2 linked regions of the Sagittula stellata E-37 genome follow. The protein of the gene in region 1 interacts with the protein of each later gene in a pairwise test. Links are inferred from orthologs where the notes say so. Each region holds a gene or a part of one and is shown in the gene's direction. Other genes may lie near its edges.

What was found. The genes of interacting proteins can lie anywhere in the genome.
Region 2: the proteins of ABFK29_RS09500 (region 1) and ccmE interact in binary tests that used the Escherichia coli proteins (3 or more experiments, as listed by UniProt). The link is inferred for Sagittula stellata E-37 from one-to-one orthologs.

The regions. Positions count from the first base shown.
Region 1 is NZ_CP155729.1:2,000,933-2,008,411, forward strand. What follows is about bases 4,435-7,349. They hold ABFK29_RS09500 (heme ABC transporter permease), read left to right. Parts: upstream 4,435-5,474; coding sequence 5,475-6,224; downstream 6,225-7,349. Other genes in these bases: ccmA (heme ABC exporter ATP-binding protein CcmA), read left to right, coding at 4,435-4,736; ccmB (heme exporter protein CcmB), read left to right, coding at 4,733-5,389; ccmD (heme exporter protein CcmD), read left to right, coding at 6,221-6,373; ABFK29_RS09510 (DsbE family thiol:disulfide interchange protein), read left to right, coding at 6,366-6,908; ABFK29_RS09515 (hypothetical protein), read right to left, coding at 6,990-7,118. Outside these bases: ABFK29_RS09465 (trypsin-like serine peptidase), read right to left, coding at 1-622; preprotein translocase subunit YajC, read left to right, coding at 771-1,058; protein translocase subunit SecD, read left to right, coding at 1,066-2,733; protein translocase subunit SecF, read left to right, coding at 2,747-3,715; ABFK29_RS09485 (Mth938-like domain-containing protein), read left to right, coding at 3,730-4,083; more of ccmA, read left to right, coding at 4,131-4,434. UniProt on the Escherichia coli protein: Required for the export of heme to the periplasm for the biogenesis of c-type cytochromes.
Region 2 is NZ_CP155729.1:2,862,616-2,870,036, reverse strand. What follows is about bases 3,015-5,739. They hold ccmE (cytochrome c maturation protein CcmE), read left to right. Parts: upstream 3,015-4,014; coding sequence 4,015-4,464; downstream 4,465-5,739. Other genes in these bases: ABFK29_RS13560 (ATP-binding protein), read right to left, coding at 4,564-5,739; argC (N-acetyl-gamma-glutamyl-phosphate reductase), read left to right, coding at 3,015-3,792. Outside these bases: ABFK29_RS13590 (lysophospholipid acyltransferase family protein), read left to right, coding at 1-21; ABFK29_RS13585 (glutamate racemase), read left to right, coding at 46-858; ABFK29_RS13580 (BLUF domain-containing protein), read right to left, coding at 881-1,477; ABFK29_RS13575 (DUF3592 domain-containing protein), read right to left, coding at 1,699-2,442; more of argC, read left to right, coding at 2,764-3,014; more of ABFK29_RS13560, read right to left, coding at 5,740-5,982; eno (phosphopyruvate hydratase), read right to left, coding at 6,146-7,420. UniProt on the Escherichia coli protein: Heme chaperone required for the biogenesis of c-type cytochromes. Transiently binds heme delivered by CcmC and transfers the heme to apo-cytochromes in a process facilitated by CcmF and CcmH.

The DNA.
Region 1 (7,479 bases):
CGAGAAGCCAGGCGTCCACCGGAACGACGATGGCCTCTTCCTCGACCACTGCGGCGATGACGGCGACGAGCCGTCGGCTGCGCCCTTCGCCGAGTAAGACCGGCCCGCCGGACTGGCCCGGCTCCACCCGGCAACGGATGCGCCAGAGCGGGCCTTTCTCCTCACCGTAACACAATGGCGTGATCGTGAGCTGGTGCGGTGCCGAACGGCGGTATCCCATCAGGGTCAGCGGCCCCGGTGGCACGCCAAGCCCCACGGGCAGCGGGCTTGGGTCCAGCGCCAAATCGAGCGTCACCAGCGCGATGTCATGCGCGATGTCGAAGCGGCCTTCGCTGTAGGCTTTCGGATGCACGGTCACGGCCTTGATTCGCGCGGCACCCGTGTGGTGCTTTCCGTCCCAGCCCGCGACGAAGGTCATGTCCCCGACCCGCTTGAGATATCCGTCGGTGGGCGTTGTGACGCAATGGGCGGCGGTCAGCGCAACATCGGGGGCCACGAGCGTCGCGGTACACATCTCGCGGTGACGGTAGCCGGCAAGGTTCAGGCGACCGACCGCATTCTCGGCAAGGGCCGTGGCAGGTGGCAGGGCGGCGGCGACAGTCAGGAGCAAAACCCGTAACATGGCCGCAGCATAGCGCGTGACGGGCCTGCGCGACCATCTGCCAGCCTGCCGCGCACCTTGCATCCGGGCGCAGGTCCGCATAGGTAACGCCCAATTTCGCGGGGGATGCCCCGCCGATCCGACACAGAGATCCAGCAGGGAGCATCCAATGGACCAGAACGCCCTTTCCTCTTTCGTGATGATGGGTTTGATCTTCGCGATCATGTATTTCCTCCTCATCCGTCCGCAGCAGAAGAAGGTGAAGGAGCACAAGGCGATGATCGAGGCGGTCCGCCGCAACGACATCATCGTCACCCAGGGCGGGATCATCGCCAAGGTCGTCAAGGTGAAGGACGATGCCGAGCTCGAAGTGGAAATCGCCGATGGCGTGAAGGTGCGGATCATGCGGTCCACCATCGCGGCGGTGAAATCCAAGACCGAACCCGCAGAGGCCTGAGACCCACATGCTGCAGATCGATGCCTGGAAGCGTTGGCTGATCTGGCTCACCGTCGTGGTGGGTCTGCTTCTTGCCTTGCCGAACCTGTTCTATGGACGGGTCGAGATCCACAACGACGCGGTCAAGGCCATCGAGGCAGGTGACGATACGTCGGAGAACCGCGCGGCAGAGGCCGAGTGGCCGTCTTTCCTGCCGTCCGGGCTGGTGAACCTCGGGCTCGATCTGCGCGGCGGTGCGCACCTGCTGGCGCGGGTGCAGACCGCGGACGTCTACAAGGCCCGGATGGAGTCGCTCTGGCCGGAAGTGCGGGACCTGCTGCGCGACGAGCGCGACACGGTGGGCACGATCCGCTGGAATTCCGAAGCCGTCGACCGCGGCGAACTGCGGGTCAGGCTTTCGAAACCCGAAGGCATGCAGCGCGCCATCGAGGTGGTGCGCGGGCTGGCGCAGCCGGTGGTCACGCTGACCGGCGCGGGCGCGTCGGATATCTTGGTGCGCGGTGAGGGCGACGAACTTGTCGTGACGCTGTCGGAGGCAGAGAAGCAGGCGACCGACGACCGCACGCTGCAGCAATCGCTCGAAATCATCCGGCGCCGCATCGACGAGGTCGGCACCCGCGAACCGACGATCCAGCGGCAGGGCGCGGACCGCATCCTGATCCAGGTGCCGGGCATCGGCTCGGCCGCAGAGCTGAAGGCGATCATCGGCACCACGGCGCAATTGACTTTCCAGCCCGTCGTCGGCCGGACCACCAACGAAAACGACGCGCCCGGACCGGGGAACGAGCTGCTTCCGTCACTGGACGAGAAGGGCCTTTATTACGTGTTGGAACAGACCCCGGTCGTGACCGGCGAGGAGCTGACGAACGCGCAGCCGACCTTCGACCAGAACGGGCGCCCGGCGGTGAGCTTCAACTTCAACCCGTCGGGGGCGCGCAAGTTCGGCGACTACACGGCCGCGAACATCGGCTCGCCCTTCGCCATCGTGCTGGACGACGAGGTGATTTCCGCCCCCGTGATCCAGAGCCACATCGGCGGCGGCGCGGGTATCATCACGGGCAACTTCACGGTCGAGGAATCGACCAACCTTGCCGTGCTGCTGCGCGCGGGCGCTCTGCCGGCAGGACTGGAGTTCCTGGAGGAACGGACCATCGGGCCGGAACTGGGGCAGGACAGCATCGAGGCCGGCAAGCTGGCGACCGGTGTGGCCTTTGTCGCGGTGCTGGGCTTCATGGTGGCCAGCTACGGGCTGTTCGGCGTCTTTGCCAATATCGCGCTGATCCTGAACGTCGCGCTGATGTTCGGCCTGCTGAGCCTGATCGGGGCGACGCTGACGCTTCCCGGGATCGCCGGGATCGTACTGACGGTCGGCATGGCGGTGGACGCCAACGTGCTGATCTTCGAGCGCATACGCGAAGAGCTGAAGACGGCACGCGGTCCGGCGCGGGCGATCGAACTGGGCTATGAAAAGGCGCTGAGCGCCATCGTCGACGCCAACATCACAACCTTCATCACCGCCGTGATCCTCTACGTCATGGGCTCCGGCCCGGTACGGGGCTTCGCGGTCACGCTGGGCTTCGGGATCATTACCTCGGTCTTCACCGCGATCTTCGTGACGCGGCTGTTGATCGTGACGTGGTTCGAACGCCGCCGCCCCAAGACCATCGAAGTTTGAGAGAGAGCCTTACATGCGACTGAGACTGGTCAAGGACGATCTGAACTGGGACTTCTTCTCGAGATCCAAGCTGTGGCTCGGCATCTCGGGGTTGATGGTGGTCATCGCGCTGGCAAGCTTTTTCATCCAGGGGCTGAACTACGGTATCGATTTCCGCGGCGGCACGACGATCCGGACCGAAAGCGCGGAGCCGGTCGACGTAGGCGCCTACCGTGATGCGCTCGCGTCGCTCGGACTGGGCGACATTGTGATCTCGGAGGTGTTCGACCCGAACTTCCGGGACGACCAGAACGTCGCGATGGTGCGCATCGGCGCGCAGGACGGCGAGGAAGCGGTCAGCACCGAGGTCATCGATTCGGCCGAGGCCGCCCTGAAGGAGGTCGCCCCGGACATCCGTTTTACCTCGGTTGAATCGGTGGGTCCGAAGGTTTCGCAAGAGCTTATCCAAACCGCCGTTCTGGCGGTGGGCCTCGCGATTGCGGCGGTGCTGGTCTACATCTGGCTGAGGTTCGAGTGGCAATTCGCGCTGGGGGCGGTGATCGCACTGATCCACGACGTGGCACTGACCATCGGTATTTTCAGCGAATTGCAGATCCGCTTCGACCTGGCGATCATCGCGGCGTTGCTGACCATCGTCGGCTATTCGCTGAACGACACGGTCGTGGTTTTCGACCGGGTGCGCGAGAACCTGATCAAGTACAAGTCCAAGGACCTCAAGGAGGTCCTGAACATGTCCATCAACGAGACCATGAGCCGTACGATCATGACCTCGCTGACCACGCTTCTGGCGCTGATCGCGCTTCTGGTGCTGGGCGGCGACGTGATCCGTGGCTTCGTCTTCGCCATGACGTGGGGCGTGATCGTCGGCACCTATTCGTCGATCTTCGTCGCCTCGGCCTTCCTGCTGCGGCTCGGGGTGAAGCGCGACTGGTCGAAACCCGCGGACACGCCGGGCACGCAGTTCGGTGACATCGACGCCTGAACGACGGAGGCCATATGCGCCTGAACGAGATCATCTATACCGACGCCCGGCCCGTGGACGGTTATGGACCGGGCTTCTTCCGTGTCGGCGGCGAGGTGCATGAAGGTGCGCTGCTGCTGTGGGACAAGGGAAAGGCCGGTTGGGGCGGTTTCGAGGATGACGGCAGCCTGCTGAGCTTCGTCGATCTGGTGGATGTGATCCTCGTCGGCACCGGGGCGGAGATCTCCTTCCTGCCGAAAGAGCTGCGCGAACGGTTGGAGGCCGAGGGGCTGGGGGTCGAGGTGATGAGTTCACCTTCGGCCTGCCGGACCTACAACGTGCTGATCAGCGAAGGGCGCCGCGTCGCGCTGGCGGTGCTGCCGGTCTGAGGCGGAGGGCGCTTTCTCATGATAATTCAGGGCCTTCGGTGACGGCGTTGCGGGTATCCGGGCTGGGGGTCGCACGTGGCGGCGTACCGGTGCTCGAAGGGCTGACCTTCGAGGTCGGCCCCGGCAAGGCGCTCGTCCTGCGCGGCCCGAACGGCTCCGGCAAGACGACGTTGCTACGCACCATCGCCGGTTTGCAGCCGCCGCTGGAGGGGGAGATCGCGGGCGCCGGTGAACGCATCGCTTACGCCGCCCATTCCGACGGTCTGAAGTCCATGTTGACGGTCACCGAGAACCTGAGGTTCTGGGCGCAAGTTTTTGGCACCGAAGACATTTCCCGCGCGATCAACGCTTTCGACCTGATCCCCTTGCGGGACCGGCTGGCTGGCAGTCTGAGCGCCGGGCAAAAACGCCGTCTTGGGCTGGCGCGGTTGATGGTGACGGGGCGGCCGGTCTGGGTGCTGGACGAGCCGACGGTGTCGCTGGACGCCGCCTCCGTCGCGCTGTTTGCCGATGCGGTGCGCGCGCACCTCGCGGGCGGTGGCTCGGCACTGATGGCCACGCATATCGACCTCGGGCTGAAAACAGACGTTCTGGACGTGACGCCCTTCAAGGCGAAGCCGCGTGTCGCCGCCGAAGACGAGGCCTTCCTGTGATTGCGCTTTTGGTCAGGGACCTGCGGCTGGCGGTGCGGGCAGGTGGGGGGTTTGGCCTCGGCCTCGCGTTTTTCCTGATCGTCACGGTGCTGGTGCCCTTTGGCGTGGGGCCGGAGACGGGCCTCCTGTCGAAAATCGCGCCGGGTGTCCTTTGGATCGGCGCGCTTCTGGCCTGCCTCCTGTCGCTGGACCGCATCCTCGCGCTCGACTGGGAGGACGGATCGCTCGACCTGCTGGCCACGGCCCCCTTGCCGATGGAGGGCATCGTCAGCGTGAAAGCGCTGGCGCACTGGATCACCACAGGCTTGCCGCTGGTGGTTGCTGCGCCCGTGCTGGGCGTGCTGCTGAGCCTGCCTGCCGGGGGCTATCTGTGGGTCTTTGTCAGCCTCGCGCTGGGGACGCCGGCGCTGTCGGTCATCGGGACATTCGGCGCGTCTCTGACCGTCGGGCTGAAGCGGGGCGGGCTGCTGATGTCGCTGCTGGTTCTGCCGCTGTACGTGCCGACGCTGATCTTCGGCGCAGAAGTGGCGCGGCGCGGCGCCGAGGGCCTGCCGGTGGCGACGCCGCTGGCGATGCTGGCCGGGATCAGCTTCGGTGTCGTCGCGCTATTGCCGTTTGCCAGCGCCGCCGTGCTGCGGATCAACCTCAGGTGAGGCAAGGGGCTGGGCGCCCGGGGACATATTGCCTCGGGCCGATATTTGGGGTGTATGGAATTCGGGGGCGAAGGTAGGGAGAGCCATGGCGTCGATCTGGGAATATGCCAATCCGGTCAAGTTCATCCGGACCACGGACCGGGTGTTGCCGTGGCTGTCGGCGGCGGCTGTCATCGCGTTGGTGGTCGGGCTCTTCTGGGGCTTCTTCCTGACGCCCGACGACTACCGCCAAGGAGCGACGGTCAAGATCATCTACCTGCACGTTCCCGCCGCTCTGATCGCGATCAATGCCTGGCTCATGATGCTGGTCGCCTCGCTGATCTGGATCGTACGCCGCCACCACGTGAGCGCGCTGGCGGCCCGGGCGGCGGCGCCGGTCGGGGCGGTGATGACGGTGATCGCACTGGCCACCGGCGCGATCTGGGGGCAGCCGATGTGGGGGACTTGGTGGGCGTGGGATCCGCGTCTGACGTCCTTCCTGATCCTGTTCCTCTTCTATCTCGGGTACATGGCTCTTTGGGAAGCGATCGAGAACGATGACTCGGCGGCGGACCTGACGTCGATCCTGTGCCTCGTGGGGTCGGTCTTTGCGATCCTCAGCCGCTACGCAGTCAACTTCTGGAACCAGGGCCTGCATCAGGGCGCGTCGGTCATGCGGGCAGGTGCGTTGGCCGGCGACACGGAAGAACGCGTCTCCAACGTCTATGCCGTGCCGCTGTTCGTCTGCATGGCGGGGTTCGTCCTTCTGTTCATCGCACTGGTCTTCCTGCGCACCCAGACAGAGATCCGGGCCCGGCGGACAAGGGCGCTCATGGCGCGGGAGAGGGTGGCATGATCCCGGAACTGGGTAAGTTCGCGGGGCCGGTGCTGGCCTCTTACGGGGTGTCGCTTGCATTGCTGGCGCTGCTGATCGTCGCGTCCGTCCGGCGGTCGCGGCGCGTGAAGCGCGAACTGGAACAGGTGGAGGACCGCAAGGATGTCTAAGGTGTCGCCGCTGATGATCCTGCCGCCGGTGATCTTCGCCGCCTTCGGGGTGATGGCCTACCTCGGGCTGAAGAACAGCGACGAAACGCACCGCCTGGAATCGGTCTTCGAGGGCAAGCCGGTCCCGGCAATGACGGATGTTGCGCTGGAGGGCCATCCGGGTATCACGCCGGAGATGCTGGCCCGGGGCGAGGTCGTGCTGGTGAACTTCTGGGCCTCCTGGTGCCCGCCGTGCCGCGCCGAGCATCCGCAGCTTCTGGCGCTGCAGGCTGATGGCTTGCCGATCCTTGGCGTGAATTTCAAGGATCAGGCCAAGAATGCGGTGTCTTATCTGGAGGACGAGGGCAGCCCGTTCGAAGCGGTCGCCTTCGACCCGAACGGCCGCACGGCGATCGACTGGGGGGTGACCGCACCGCCGGAGACCTTCATCGTCGACGGCGACGGCACGGTCTTGTTCAAGTTCGTGGGGCCTCTGGTCGGATCGGACTACGAGCAGCGGTTCGTGCCGGAGCTGGAGAAGGCGTTGGCCGACTGACAATTGCCCGGCGCAGGTGCGCGCGTGCAGGTCGGATGCCTCCGGCGGAGGTATTTTTTGCCAAGATGAAGGGCAGCGCCGTCAGAGTTCGCAGACGGTGGCCTGCTGATGGGTGTCGCACGGGGCCTTGTTGTCCTGTGTGCCTGCGTAAGCGCCGATCACGGCGAGCAGGAGCAATGCACCTGCCTGCAGAAGGGTAATGACTTTCATCTCTGGGCGCCTCTCTTTTCGGTCTCTTGCGTGGGCCGTGACTTGGAAATGGTCCCGTCGGCGGGGAATTAAAGGGGGGGGCCGGCAAAGACAGGGGCGCTTTGCGGGGGTTGAAAATCTGCGCGGTGGCCTGCCGGTGGCCGCGAATTTCGGCAAGCTCCTGCCGAAGCGGGAGCGGCGGGCCTGCCAGTCTTAGCGTTTGTTCAAGGAACTCTGGAGGTCAGGAAAGCCTGACCCGGGGCTTGTCGGCTGGCGCGTCTGTTGCTATCGATTCCGGATGCGCCCGATCCCGGGCCGATGGAGTTTTCATGTTGGAGAATGTGGCGGGCCGCTGAGGGCCGGGCTCACAGGATGAACGCCG
Region 2 (7,421 bases), 860 kb from region 1 along the record:
CACAAGATGCGGCGGCAGTGAAGTGACAGGCACACGGGGCAGGACATGGCGGTAGGTGTATTCGATTCGGGCCTTGGTGGCCTGACCGTATTGGATCGGGTTGTGAAACGGCTGCCGGACGTTCCGTTCGTCTATTTTGCCGACAGCGCCCACGCGCCCTACGGTGTGCGCGACGCCAACGACATCTACGATCTGACCACGCAGGCCGTATCCCGGTTGTGGGACGAAGGCTGTGATCTGGTCGTTCTTGCCTGCAACACCGCCAGCGCGGCGGCGCTCCGCCGGATGCAGGAATCCTGGGTCCCGCGCGACAAGCGCGTTTTGGGGGTCTTCGTGCCGCTGATCGAAGCGCTGACCGCGCGCCAGTGGGGCGACAACTCTCCTCCGCGCGAGGTGGGCATCCAGCACGTCGCCCTTTTTGCCACGCCCGCAACCGTGCGCAGCCGCGCGTTCCAGCGCGAACTGGCTTTCCGGGCAATCGGTGTCGACGTGGAGGCACAGGCCTGCGGCGGTCTGGTCGACGCGATCGAGGAAGGCGACATGATCCTCGCCGAGGCGCTGGTTCGCAGCCACGTGGACGCCCTGAAGCGCAAGATGCCGACACCCGAGGCGGCCATCCTGGGCTGTACGCATTACCCGCTTATGCAGGACATATTTCAGGATGCACTGGGTCCGGACGTGCATGTTTACAGCCAGGCGACCCTGGTGCCGGATTCTCTGGCCGACTACCTCGATCGGCATCCGGACATGTTGGGCCGTGGCACGACCAGCCGGTTCCTGACGACGGGCGATCCGGCGCGTGTCTCGCGCCATGCAACCCAGTTCATGAAGCGCCAGATCACCTTCGAAAAGGTCTGACCTGGGGCACCCTGATCGCGGTTCATGCGTCGGATAACGGCGGCCCGGCAGTCGGCGGGGGCGGAAACCTCAGGTTCAGATAGCCGCGAAGGTAGAACATGATCTCCTTCGTGGCGCCGCGCGGAAAACGCGCTTCGAGCGCGCGGCGCGTCAGGCTGAAATAGCAGGGCAGGTTCGATATCGTGCCGTCGAGCCGCCGGAACCCCATGGACCAGCCGTCGAAGCGCCGCAACTTGGCCGGTCCATAGTGCATGACCTTCATCTTGTAGTGCCGCGGGTCCCGATAAATCCGGTGCAGGGTGGGATCGAGGATGTCCCGAGGCCCTTCCAGCACTTCGAAGAAGTTGCGCGACTTGTATAACAGCAGTCCGCTCAGGCGTCTGGCGAGATTGGACTTCGCAGTCTCGACCATCAGGTGGTCCAGCGCGCTGTCGCTCAGCCGTGTGCGTGTATGGCTGATGCAGATCGCCCGGACCAGAGACGCCGAGTTCACCCCTTTCCCGGGCGATGCGGAAGCGGTGCTGCCGGACAGGTGGTCGAAATCGACGACCGCCATCCCGCAGTAGCCCTGACCCGTGGCAGCGCGGACGGGCCGTACGATGCCTGTAAATGCGTTCATCTTCCCCCTCCTTTCTGCACTGTGCCTTACGGCTGTCCGACGCCGGAGGAGGTCATGCCGCTGTCCGGGGCGATGCCCGCGATGCGGGCGGCTTCGAAGCAGAGGACATAGCCATCCTGCGAAGGACGCCTTGTCCGTGAGTATTTCAGTCAAATCTTAACGGGCCGCTTGATCGCGATGTATCGTCTGTCCCGACCCAAGGTTCCTGGCGGTTCGGCGGCTCAGGTCCGGGGATCCCTCGGGCCGACGTCTCCTTCCCACCATGCTTTCGTCAGGCCCTGGTAGATGGAGATCCGGCTGCCTTCGGGAAAGGCGCGGAGAATGTCCCGGCGGTAGGGCAGGCTCTTGCCTTCCCGGCCACGTTCATCGCGCCAGGCCAGGCGGTAGAGACGGCGGGAGTTCACGGTGATGTGGGTGCGCAGATGCTCGGTCACCACGGCCCTTTCACGCGCGCCGTAGCGGCGGGCGCGCAGGGCGGCGATGGCGCGACGGGCGGGAACCCAAAGCGCAGCAAGAAAGATTGTCCCAAAGACCAGTGCGATGCCCTGCGTCACGGCCGATGCGGTCCGGGTCTCGCCGCGCGACAACTCGATCGTGTCCGGCTCCGACGCGAGATACCACAGGGTTACCGGGGTGCCGATGGCACTCCGGTCATGGGTTGCCGCGTCAGTGTTCTGTTCGACCGTGAGTGGTGCGCTGCCGTCCGGTGTGAACCGGACCTTCACGAAGTAGGACCGCGTTTCGTCGCCGTCGCTGTCGTGGGACACACGGATGTCGCGGCCAAGCACGGTGCCCACTGTCTCTATCCCTTCGGCATCGAAACGCTCAGCCGTCCGGAGCGTGAAGTGGCTGACCAATGTCAGGATCAGCGTCACGACCAGCGGAATATAGGCAATCCAGCCGCCCATCCGGTGAAAGAGGCGGGAGAAGGAGACCGGTCTGGAAAGTGACGGTTCGGCTGGCATGGCGCAGAGAGTGCCGCGAGCTTGGGCCCGGATCAAGCGTAGGTCACTGGTCTGCGGTGTTTTTTTCTTGGTGCCGTGGCCGAGCGGTGGTGGGGCACGCGGCAGGGTCGGGATGGCTCCGGGAATGCGCGGCCGTGCTTTTACGGATCTCGCATGGGCCGTGCGCGCTAGGCAGTTGCGAGAGAGGCATTTTGGCGGTAATGCAAATCCCAAAGGAGATACTGCATGATCGGGACCCGCAACGATTTGCGACGATGACGTTCATGCCGCGCCGGGGCGCGGCACCTGCAGCCCATCCTTCGTTTTCATGAAAGGTGTCTCATGACCCAGTCCATCGCCATCATCGGCGCGTCCGGATACACCGGCGCGGAACTCATCCGGCTGATTGCCACCCACCCGTCGTTCGAGATCAAGGCGCTGGCCGCCAATTCCAAGGCCGGCCAGAGCATGGCACAGGTCTTTCCGCACCTGCGCCAACTCGACCTGCCGACGCTGGTGACGTGGGAGCAGATCGACTTTTCCGAGATTGACCTGTGTTTCTGCGCTCTGCCGCACAAGACAAGCCAGGAGGTTATCTCGAAACTGCCCAAGAGCTTGAAGATCGTCGACCTGTCGGCCGACTTCCGTCTGCGGGATCCGGCCGCCTACAAGACATGGTACGGCAACGATCATGCCGCCGTCGACATGCAGAAAGAAGCGGTCTACGGTCTGACCGAGTTCTACCGCGACGAGATCGCCGGAGCGCGGCTGGTGGCGGGCACCGGGTGCAACGCGGCGACCGGTCAGTACATCCTGCGGCCGCTGATCACCGCCGGTGTGATCGACCTTGACGACATCATCCTCGATCTGCAGTGCGGCGTATCCGGCGCGGGTAGGTCTTTGAAAGAGAACCTGCTGCACGCGGAACTCTCGGAAGGGACGAACGCCTATGCGGTCGGCAGCACCCACCGGCATCTCGGCGAATTCGACCAGGAGTTTTCCAAGCTTGCCGGGCGCGAGGTGAAGATCCAGTTCACACCGCACCTCGGGCCGTTCAACCGCGGCATCCTTGCCACCGGCTACGTGAAGGGCGAGGCGGAGGCGATCAACATGGCGCTTGAAGCCGCTTACGCCAACGAGCCGTTCGTGGAGGTGCTGCCCTTTGGCGAGACGCCTTCCACGCACCACGTCCGGGGATCGAACTTCGTCCACATAGGCGTGGTGGCGGACCGGCTGCCGGGACGGACCATCGTGGTCGCGGCGCTCGACAACCTGTGCAAGGGGTCGTCCGGGCAGGCCCTTCAGAACGCCAACCTGATGTTGGGTGTCGAGGAAACCGCAGGCCTCATGCTGGCGCCCTGCTTTCCGTAGGCGGGGTTTTCCGGATTGAGCGCGCCTGCGCGCGCTCTTTCTGCCGGGGGCAGGCCCCCGGACCCACGTCGGGGCGCTGCCCCGAACCCCGGGGTATTTGGGCCAAGATGAAGGGCCGGCGGCCGTATCTGGGGGCGATCGGGACGGGCAAATCGCCACAGGCCTCCCCGCGCTGCGGGGAATCGCATATATAGCGATGCACCGATCTTTGGGAGGACAGACATGGCGCTGAAGTCGCTGAAGAAGAAACGGCGGATCCAGGTTGTAGCACTGGCTGTGGTCGCGCTGATCGTCTCGACCGGACTGATCGGTTACGCGATGAAGGACGGTATCAATTTTTTCCGGTCTCCAAGCCAGGTGATGGAGGAGCCGCCGTCCCCGAACGAGGTCTTCCGGATCGGCGGGCTGGTTGAGGATGGGTCGCTGGAACGGGGTGTCGGCGAGACGATCCGGTTCCGGGTGACGGATGGCGGCGCGACGGTGCCGGTCGTCTTCACCGGCGTGCTGCCCGATCTCTTCGATGAGAACCAAGGCATGGTGGGCACCGGGCGTTACGTCAACGGCACCTTCGAAGCCTCTGAAATCCTTGCCAAACACGACGAGACCTACATGCCCAAGGAAGTTGTGGACGCGCTGAAGGCGCAAGGGGTCTACCAGGAGCCGGAGAGCTGATCTCACGCACGTTGTGCAGTGAACCGCGGAGCTGTCCGGCCAGCCAGGGGCTGTCGATGGATTGGGCGGCCTCGTTCGGACCGGCGCTCGACAGTGTTGTCAGTGCACTTTTGCCAGCGGCTTGCGGATAGGGGGCCCGGACCCCGGGGTGGTATGCTCGTCTTGGATCGTTGAGGCTTGCGGCTTGTCCTTTCGGACCGCCGTGCCCGAGGGCGGCGGGCTCCACGGACTGGCGGGGAGGACGAGTGCGACGCGCAGCCCGCCCAGCGGTGCGCGGTTGATCTGTATCAGCCCACCCGATTGGCGCGCGAAACCGGACACGGCGGACAGTCCGAGGCCGGACGCCTCGCTTTTGGCCTTGGTGGTGTAGAACGGCTCCGTCAGCATGGCGAGCGCCTCACGCGGGACGCCGGGGCCGTTGTCCTCGACGAAGAACACCGTGTAGGGAGGCGGGCATTCGGTCTTTTGCGCAGGGTCCGGCAGCGTGTCCTGGGTCTCCACCCAGATCCGGATATCGCCCTTTCCCAGCAAGGCATCCTGCGCGTTGAGGCACAGTTGCACGAGGCAGGTTTCCAGCATGTCTGCGTCGACATAGGCGGTCAGCGGCTCGGCGGGCGGCGCCAGCGTGATCTGCATGCCCGGATCGAGAAGGTCGCTTAGCAGGTCCTCAAGCCGGTCGAGGAAACCGCCAACGGACAGGGCCATGGGGGTGAGCCTGGTGCGGCCCGAGGCCGCGAGCAATTGCTGGACCGTCAGAGCCGCCCTGCGTGCCGCCTTTCGGCTGAGGTCGAGTGCGGCCATGCGATCCTCGGGCGTGTCGAGGAGTTCGAACAATTCGAGGTGGCCGAGGATCACGGTGAGCTGATTGTTGAAGTCGTGCGCCACGCCACCGACGAACTGGTTCAGTGCGCGGGCCTTCTGGGCATTCGCGTATTTCTGTTGCGCCTCGCGAAATTGCGTCTGTCGACGCGCATCGGTCAATAACGAGACGATCACATAGGTCGTCAGGGCGGCGTCGGCCACGATGACAAGCGCACCCTCCTGCCAGCTGCGGGTCATGGGCAGGACGATGGCGGCTGCGGCCCCGAATATGGTGAGCAGAAGGCATACATCGACCGCGATGATCGCGAAATCCCGCTGGCGCCTGTGCAGCAGATAGATGGTGTAGCCTGTCAGGGTTGCTGCGGCGGCGAAGTCCATGCCCGTGCCGGGTGAAGAGGCGAGAATCCAGATCGGGAGCGAGAGGAAGATCAGGCCGGAGGCGGCATAGGCCGCCAGGACAATCGCGATATCGAAGACCGGCGTGCGCATGTGTCGCCGCGCAAGCAGCGCCATGATCGTCAGTTCGGAACCGGTGTGAGCAAGGAACCAGAAGATGACGAGGTGGTCTGGCCGGGCGATGTAGTACGCAGTGGCGCCGATGCCGACGAGCAGGATGCGCAGCAGGGTGTCGGACCGCGACCGGTGCTCAGCACGGCGGATTTCCTCCAGTCGTTCCTTGTATGCCGCGGAAGACATAACGTTCACCCTGCGCTTCCCGATCACCGGCGGCGGCCGGAAATCGGGTTCGATGATAGGGGGATGGACACGATCGCTCTATGGACGTCGGGGCCGTATTGCCCGGAGGCGTGGTCTCATCCGTATAGGGCTGGCACGTGTCAGTTGCGCCAGCCCGCTGGTGTCATCTCAGGATGGAGCGACCGGCGTAAATCGCGGTGTCTTCCAGCATTTCCTCGATCCGGATGAGCTGGTTGTATTTCGCCAGCCGGTCGGACCGCGCCAGGCTGCCGGTCTTGATCTGGCCGCAGTTCGTGGCGACGGCAAGGTCGGCGATGGTGGCATCCTCGGTTTCGCCGGAGCGGTGCGACATGACGTTGGTCATGCGCGCGCGGTGCGCCATCTCGACCGCCTGGAGCGTTTCGGTCAGAGTACCGATCTGGTTGACCTTCACCAGCATGGAGTTGGCGCAGCCCTTCTCGATGCCCATCGAAAGGCGCTTGGGGTTGGTGACGAACAGGTCGTCGCCCACAAGCTGACAACGGTTGCCCAGAACGTCCGTCAGCATCTTCCAGCCATCCCAGTCGTCCTCGGCGCAACCGTCCTCGATCGAGATGATCGGGTAGTCGTTCACCAGCGCCTCAAGGTACTTCACGTTGTCTTCTGGCGACAGCGACAGGCCTTCGCCCTTCATCTCGTACTTGCCGTCCTTGAAGTACTCGGTCGAGGCGGCGTCGAGCGCGAGGTAGATGTCTTCGCCAGGCTTGTAGCCTGCCTTCTCGATGGACTTCAGGATGAAGTCGAGCGCGTCGCGCGTTCCCTTCAGTTCCGGTGCGAACCCGCCTTCGTCGCCCAGACCGGTCGACATGCCCGCTGCCGAAAGCTCCTTCTTCAGGGTGTGGAAGACCTCGGAGCCCATGCGCACCGCCTCGGCGATGTTCTCCGCCGCGACCGGCATGATCATGAACTCCTGAATGTCGATCGGGTTGTCCGCGTGTTCGCCGCCGTTGATGATGTTCATCATCGGGACAGGCAGGGTGCGGGCGGATGTGCCGCCCACGTAGCGGAACAGCGGCTGGCCGGCAAAGTCGGCTGCGGCCTTGGCACAGGCCAGCGACACGCCGAGGATCGCGTTGGCGCCCAGGCGGCCCTTGTTGTCGGTGCCGTCGAGTTCGATCATCGTGAGGTCGATGGCCACCTGTTCGGTCGCGTCGAAGCCGACGATGTTCTCGGCAATCTCGCCGTTAACACTTGCCACGGCATCCCGGACGCCCTTGCCCATGTAGCGCGACTTGTCGCCGTCGCGCTTTTCGACGGCTTCGTGCACGCCGGTCGATGCGCCGGAGGGCACGGCGGCCCGGCCCATGGTGCCGTCTTCGAGGAGGACGTCGACCTCGACGGTCGGGTTGCCGCGGCTGTCGAGGATTTCGCGGGCGTGGATGTCGATGATGGTGCTCATG